One region of the Paenibacillus sp. OSY-SE genome, then DNA from elsewhere that is predicted to be linked to it. Evidence: riboswitches for the same ligand, from Rfam matches in the RefSeq annotation. Region 1 holds a riboswitch; the other holds the start of a gene.
What was found. A riboswitch is a leader RNA that binds a small molecule or an ion and turns the genes downstream of it on or off. The one in region 1 is predicted to bind cyclic di-GMP.
Positions count from the first base shown of each region.

Region 1 (4,188 bases):
CTTGTCGGTTTAATATTAATCTTTTATCCCAAGTGGGTGCAGTATGTGGAACAACAGCGAGAGTTGCATTTGCTGACCGAATGGGACGCTATTCCGAAGGAAAGCTCTTACGCGGATAACTTGGCACAGCCTCTACTCTCTAAAGCATCCCTCCCTACATCTGATGTACGAACTCCAGAACCAGCTCCAGATCCTGAAGTGATGATAGACGGCATACCTTTATATGGCGCCATCTCGATTGAGAAAATCGATTTGCGGGAGCCGATGCTTGCGGGAGCCACAGCACAGTCGTTGAAGCATGGAAGTGGGGTCGTAGTGCCGAATCGCACGCCGGGCACAACGGGGAACTTCGTTCTAGCGAGTCACCGCAGCCAAACATTCGGACGGCACTTCAATCGGCTTGACGAACTCGAAGCCGGCGATGAAATTAAGATCGAAACGACGAACAACACTTATGTATACAAGGTGAATACGAAGTTTATAGTCGAACCGGAAGACTTGTCCGTGCTTGATCAGAACAAGGATGACAAGCAATTGACGCTGATTACTTGCGAACCGATGGATAATCCGACACATCGGCTCATTATTAAGGCCCTTCTCGGTGCTGAAAAGTGACCATTTTGATTACGCACTTAAAGTTGGAGCGGAAAGCTGCAATGAAAGCCGCCACATCTTATTCATGCGGCGGCTGTGCGTGCTTGTCCGTAACATGCTTGTCCGGAGCGTGGCGTCAAAGATTTGGAGTATAAAAGTTTTGCGTGTAGAACACATTTGATTTGCCCCCGAAGGATATCCCGACGCCCAGTTGTTCATAATCCCCAATTATATTTTTGCGGTGCTTGCTAGAGTTCATCCAGTCCTCGTGGACAAAGATGGCACTTGTCTGGCCGGCTGCAATGTTTTCTCCAGCCACTTTGTAAGTGATGCCGTCCTTTTTGATCCGATCGAAAGGTGTTTTTCCGTCAGGGTCGTTATGGTTGAAAAAATTTCTGCTCTTCATATCTGTGCTATGTTTGCGTGCTGTATCCGCAATAACATCGTTCCACTCGTATGGTTCCTTGCCGTAGCGCACGCGGATAGCATTGGTCAGATCGAACACTTCCCGTTCAAAGCTTTCACGCAAGCGTTCACTAGGCGTACCGTAGTATCCTTTAAACGCTAATTCCGTTTCCGCAGCGATAAGCTGAATCGCCGTAACCGTGCCCTGCTGGTTCAAATCGTAAAATACGGTTGCATACAGGTCGCCAACTCGATGAATGCTCAGCTTGCCGCCGTTGTCTTTGTAATTATAATTGGTGTTCCCTTTTTTTATCTTGGTGAGTGCGGGGCCGAGTGCAGCTTCCACCTCTGATTTCGTCGAACCAAATTGAATGCCGCTCGCGGATGTCCAATCTTGGGCGTTCGTGTAGAGAGCTACTACTTTGCTGTTATTTACGCCGACTTGCAAGTACCGCTTATAATTGTGATTGTAGATAAACCATTCAAAGCCGTATTCGCTTACATCTTTGCGGGCTGGTTCTCCTAACACATCAATCAAAGCTTGTTCGCTCATGCCGATGGATACGCCTTGCACAATGAAATCAGTTTGGTTCTTCGAACTTGACTTCACAATCGTCTGGGTATAAAGGTCAGATGAGCCGCTTGATGCAGTCGCGGGATGTTTATTGGCTGCATGTGCTGATTGAGAGGAACAGAACAAGGCCGCAATCATAATGGTGACGAATAAGGGTACATACCACTTTCCTCGTTGTGTATAATGCTGTCGTCTGTATACCGCAGCGTTATAAGTGCCTAATATTGAAACAACACGTTTCGACATAATACCATCTCCCATTCTTTTAGAGGTTGTTCAAAAAGTCCGCTGCTCATGTAGTCTCGCCTACACTGCGCTGCTCCTTACAAATTTTGCGGAGCAAAGCTCGCTTCGGAAGCATACGCTTCGAGTTCCTGTAACCTTCTCGGTGCTGACAACCGGCCTTTTTGAACACGCACTTTTAAGATTTATGCTTGAATGAGATGAATAACGGTATGTTAGGGCGACGACAAAAAGCGCCGCCCTAACGGCGGCGCTCAAATAAGCGCGACGACAAATGTCGCAATTAGGGCAACCCGGCTGTCATCGCATGTATACACATGCATTAGACCCGTGGCTTTGCGTCCTCTGCTTTCGCTAGAGTTTGCCGTTATCCATTTCGAATATCAATGTAACTATTTACACTATATATGAATCAGAAAAGGTTGTACATACTATTTTGGGCAGTTACAAGCCGTGAGGCATCTTTCCTTGACGGCTATTTGGTTAGCTTTGCGCGAACAATTTTTTTCGTGCTAACCATGCGACGAGAGCTAACGTACATAAGATGACACCGATGACAGGTGTGACAGGGGATTCTTCGCCTGTTTGAGGCAGCGTATCCATATTTTTTGGTTTGGATTTTGGCTGTTCATCCGTTATTGGCTTGGAGTCGGTATCGCCATCTATCTCGGTATCATTAGCGTCATCGTTATTTTCATCTTGTTCTCCTTCAGTGTTGTCTCCTGGATAATTGACATCGGAAGGTTCGTCTCGTTCTGAATCCGGATTAGATGGCTCAGACGGTCTATCAGGCTCCGTCGTTGGATTCGGTGTAGATGGATCCCCTCCGGAATTGTCTGACCCGCCTGGTCGATCAGGATCGGGATCTGGGCCTGGTGCCGACGGTTTGCGAATCAGTCCCGCATCGATTGTCATGTTATGCTCGCCTTGGGCAAGAGCTATGACATCTGTCCACCCGTCCTTATAAGCGTCGGAATCAAGTGAACGATCGTCTCCTGCACCTTTCAAAGTGAAAGTGTAGCCGTCCGGTGCAATGAATCTGACCTTATAATCGCCTGCATCCAAGTTATCGAAGAGATAGTATCCAGGTTTGCCTGATTCGTACACTGCGCCGGTAACCGTGTCTTTATATACCGATTCTGTCACCGTTGATCTTAACCATGTGCCGTTAGTATCGTACAGTTGTATGGTAATGCCGTTCATGCCAGTGTCCCCGTCATCCTGAATCCCATTGCGGTTCGCATCGAACCAGACGTAATTACCGATGGAACCTTTATTAGGTTCAACTGGATCTACCGGTTTGCGAACGAGTCCCGCATCGATTGTCATGTTATGCTCACCTTGGGCAAGAGCTATGACATCTGTCCACCCGTCCTTATAAGCGTTGGAATCAAGTGCCCTATTGTCGCCTGTGTCTTTCAGAGTGAAGGTATAACCGTCCGGTGCAAAGAATTTGACCTTATAATCGCCTGCATCCAAGTTATCGAAGAGATAATAGCCGGACCTGTATACATAGTCAGTCACAGTCGGATCATACACAGAACCCGTTACTGTAGGATCATAGACCGAATTCGTAACTGAACTGTAGTATACGGAGCGGGTTACTGTGGAAGCGAGCTTCTTGTTGCCTTCATTGTTGTACAACTCCACGGTAACACCGTTGATGCCAGTATCCCCATCGTCCTGAATTCCATTGCCGTTCGTATCAAACCAGACATATTTTCCGATTGCTCCCTTTTTCGGTTCAGGGTTAGGCGGGAGTTTTCTCTTTACTAATCCGGCATCGATGTCATGGCGTTTATCGCCTCTATTGAGCTCAATGATGTCCGTCGTGCCTTCTGGCCTGGCGTCGGAATCAAGGTTCCTGTCATCGCCTGCACCTTGTTTAGTGAACCCCGTATACTCTTCTGGAAGATGGAATTTTGCAAAATATTTACCTTTATCTAGTCCTGTAAACAGATAGTAGCCTGGGTTCCCTTTATGATCGTCACCTGTCAACGTGGCTTCCAGAAGTTCCTTACTGTCGGCGTCATATAATTCTACTTTGACGCCGTTGACGCCTAAATGGGAATCATTCGTCTGAATTCCGGTGCCATCTTTGTCAAACCAAACATAATTGCCGATCTCAGCCTTCGGACTATTCTTGATTTTAATTCCTACCTTGAGCGGTTCGGCTGGCAACAGGTCGGTATTTGTGTCGGTCCGTGAAGCCGTAAAGCCGAAAGAATTCCATGCGATCTCCTCATCTCCGACCGGTGCCCCAACAGGCGACCGCATCGTCCATTCCAGCACTTTCGTTTCCCCAGGTTTTAAAGCAGTTTGCTGCGCAAACACGAATTTCAGAGCTTTTACCGTCGTCAGATCTTGCGGCG
Region 1 is NZ_ALKF01000189.1:73,605-77,792, reverse strand. Features, by position in the region: gene A372_RS0118690 (class D sortase) at 1-615, shown strand, start outside; gene A372_RS0118685 (CAP domain-containing protein) at 731-1,819, opposite strand; cyclic di-GMP riboswitch class I at 2,101-2,192, opposite strand; gene A372_RS0118680 (SdrD B-like domain-containing protein) at 2,300-4,188, opposite strand, start outside.

Region 2 (4,188 bases), on a different contig from region 1:
GTGAATCACTAATTGAATGACTGCTTTTTTTGCATTATCGGGAACACTACCTATTTTCTCACTTATTGTATAAAAGAAATTGCTCGTTAACGTGCTTTTTTTAGCAACTCTTTCGATAACCTTGCCATTGTCATCCACAAATTCGAGCGCCATTATTGCCTCCGCATTCTGCAGATGTTCAATCTTCAAAGAACTTTTCATACCTCGTAGGTATTTATTTGAATCTGCAGAAATAGAAATCGTTTGCTTAATGCCAATCGAACTTCCAATAGGCATATTAGAAGCTTGAATTTGCTGATGATTTCTCGATCCAATCTTTTGAATGCCATAACTGGATACCGCTTCCCTATCCGTCACATAGGACCAGCCAATCGCCTTGCCGGCATTGTTTACGTTTTTAAAATCACTGTTTGTCACCTTTTCGTATACCTTCTTGCTCACACTTCTACTTGTCATATTGCCATTCTTATCTGCCTGATATGTGATATCCGTATCATCATTCGTGATATTCTTTATGTTTCCATTCTCATCATAACTGTACTCCGCGTCATAAGCGTTGACGCTAGATACCAAAAAAACTGCTAGAATAAAAATAAAAGCAATCTTTTTATTCATTTTCCAACCCCACCTTTCTGGATAAAATACAGCCCCACTTCGTTAAACTATAGCTCCATCGCCTTCCTCCTTTATTTTAGAAATCAACCATAATAATACCTTTAATTTCCTCTAATATCCATAGTTGTTTTTATTTCACCTTCCTTGAGTGCGGCCGTGCTCGGATCCGTCACGACTCTAGCTCTCCCTTCGACGATACCAGGAGATACGTCCAATTAAGGCTCCTTCCGGTGCATCGCCTCCGTCCAGCTTGACCTCGATATTCTCCCCTTCACTCGTTATCTCTCACGGTGGCTGCAGCCGTTGATAATACGCGAAACTTGCCTTGCGGACAGCGATTAGCAACTGAACATCCTAATCGAAAGTGCAGGATAAGACATCCAGCATTTCAGGCAAGGTTAGGAAGAAAATATCGTCGCATTCGCAGCGGCGCGGGTTTCGCCATTATTTTCCCAACCGAAACTAAATAAACCAGAAACCATTCTCAAATTACCTGTATCCCTTGTGGCTCTAGGATTGGAGCTGGATCTATGAACCTGAGAGGTTGGGAAAAATAAAGAAAAAACTCCATTACCGTAGCAGTTCCGTGTCGTTCTAGAGTCGTTGAACTGCTGCTTCATTGCGCAAAAAGACGCGAACTTCTTGCGGCTGATGATAAGCCAACAACTACCTGTTCAACTCTCCTCCCCAAGAGCCCGGCCTCCAGTTATTAAAATGGTTTTGTTCATCATGGCGTACCTCCTAGATGCTTAGCGAAGCAAAGCCCGCTTCGAAAGCATGCACTTTGCATACAAAGCAAAACCACCAGTTAATTCTCACCATTTTATGGTGTATATTGTATCCTTTCCTCCTTCCTATGACCTATTGCTCAGATTCTTCTACATACCCAAAATATGTAAAAATATATTACAAGGAATGCTAGAAGAAGTATACGGTTACTGGGCTGAGACATATTATCAAACGAGTTGGCATAAAAATGAACTCCCTTATCACAGCCGTTCTATCATGTCTGGCATTTCAAATGAATAATAAAATCGAACTATGTGCTGCCTTTCACAATTAATTCTTAAGTCCCATTAAATAAGCGCGTATTTACTGTATATTAAACGATACAAACAGGCATCGTTCTGCATACAGAATGAATAGTCAAAACATTATTTCCACCTGTGAAGATCGAAAATGAAAGCGCATGCATTTTTACACAGGTATTACTAGGCAAAGCTAGGGAAATCTAGTGACGCAAAGCTAAAGGGGCTAAAGAAGAAATTCTATGCCAGCCAGTTGCCGATTAATAGAATCCACTCCCTATTAGTCGTATGCGTTATTTATGAATTGCTCATAGTAAGAAACACCCTAGCTGCCTATTAATATAATACATTGATAGGAAGTGAACACGGATGAAGACAAGGAGAAAGCAGAGTGCCCGAAGGTTATTCGCAATGACGGTGATGACCATTATGATGTTCGTATCTTCATTGGCGCCGGCCTATGCAGGAACGACTATTCCCGCAGCAAAGGAACCTGTTGTAAAGCAGAGCTCGACAAAGGAAATCCGTAATGTCATGTATTATGGCGATTGGTCGATCTGGGGAGGACAAGGGAGCTTTTATCCCAAGGATATTCCCTCGGATCAATTAACCCACTTGAACTATGCGTTCCTCGATTTTGATGCCCAAGGCAACCTCGTCTTTACGGACAAGGATGTGGCTGTAGGCGCGCCTGTCGGCCAGGATGGCGTACAATGGGATGCAGCCAATGCCGGCGCACTTATCGCCCTGCAGCAATTGCGTGCAGAAAATCCGAATCTGAAAATCGGCATCTCTCTTGGCGGATGGTCCAAATCAGGTGACTTCTCCGTTGTAACGGCAGATGCTTCGAAGCGGGCGAATCTGGTTCAGAATGTAATGAAGTTCATCAAATACACGAACATGGACTTCGTGGATGTGGACTGGGAGTTCCCGGCTGAAGTTCGCCAGCCAGATCTGGTCGATAATAAAAACGATGAAGGCACGAAATACGCCACGCCGGAGGATAAAAATAATTATATTTTGCTCCTGCAAGACTTGAAAAACGCATTGAATAAACAAGGAGCCGAGCTTGGTAAAGCGTATGAGCTGACTGTTGCCCTGCCCGCTCCCAAAAAGAAGATTGATATCGGCATTGATGTGCCTAAGTTATTTAACATTGTAGATTTTGCCAATATCATGACTTATGACATGCGCGGCGCATGGGATGAGGTAAGCGGCCATCACACCGGCTTGTATCCGAATCCAAATGACCCGCTCACCGGCAACAATCTATCCATTGACGAGAGCGTGAACTATTTGATTCAGCAAGGTGCCGAGCCGAGCAAGATTGTCATCGGAGCGGCTTACTATACTCGCGGCTGGGATAAAGTGTCGCAAGGATCCGACCCGAATCATCCGGGACTATTCGGTGAAGCCGCACTATCTGCCAAGGATGCGGATTACACTCCATCCCGCGGCGCGGTTGGCGAATCCCCTCTCGTCCTTGGGGACGGCGGCCGCCGAACAGGGACTTGGTCTTATCGCAATCTCGACAAGTTGAAGGCCACATACCCGAATCTCAAAGAATACTGGGATGATTTTGCAAAAGCTCCCTATCTGTATGATGACACAACTGGCGTATTCTACACGTATGACAATGAAAAATCCATTCATGAGAAAACGAAATATGTGCTTGCGCACGGTTTAGGCGGCGTCATTGCTTGGATGGCTGCCAATGATGCCCCTACTACGAACCCTGCCAAGCGTGACAAATTAACAAAGGCGACGAAAGAAGGCCTCTTTGGAAGTCAGCCGTTGAAAACACATGAGATCCAATATGCCAAGCTGGACGTGACGGCTGCTATGAAACCGTATACAGAGCCTTGGGGCGACAATAAAGGGTATGAAATTACCCTCGTCAATAACGAGTCTTTGACCGAATCGAATCAAGTATTGAGAGCCGTGGAAAGAGGCGCAAAAACGGTTAAGCTGCCGAAGCTTTACATCCAAGCCGATGGACCGTTGACTTCCGGCGATTATTTGGCAGGAACCGTAACCAATGAGAACGGTTATACGGTCGTCGATTTGAAATCGGTTTATGACGCCAAAACGATTGAACCTGGCAGATCCTATACGTTCAAACTTAAGGGAGATGCCGAGATTGCAAGCATGGAACTTGTTCAGCGGGTATCGAATAACAGCCCGGAAATGAATAGACAATTCATTCTGGGCGATGAGACTCCAGGCAAGAATCAAGCGCCTGTATTGCATGGCGTATCGGACTACACGATTCAAGTCGGCGACGTGTTCGATAAGCTGGCCGGCATAACCGCTACCGACGTGGAAGACGGAGATTTAACGTCGCGCATTGCAGTGACGGGAGAAGTAAACACCAATCTGGCTGGCAAGTATCAGCTGACGTATTCCGTAACGGATTCACAAGGATTAACGGCAGAAAAAGCTCGCACGATTACGGTTGTCGAAGCGGCGGTATCTCCAGAGTATAACTTTGGGGTTGGTGAAGGAATCGAGTGGCCGAAGCAAGTCAATTCTCCGTTCATGGATA
Region 2 is NZ_ALKF01000159.1:4,585-8,772, forward strand. Features, by position in the region: gene A372_RS0106920 (hypothetical protein) at 1-615, opposite strand, end outside; cyclic di-GMP riboswitch class I at 1,820-1,904, shown strand; gene A372_RS33445 (glycosyl hydrolase family 18 protein) at 2,013-4,188, shown strand, end outside.
Region 2: another riboswitch for cyclic di-GMP. It lies ahead of A372_RS33445 (glycosyl hydrolase family 18 protein); the one in region 1 lies ahead of A372_RS0118685 (CAP domain-containing protein).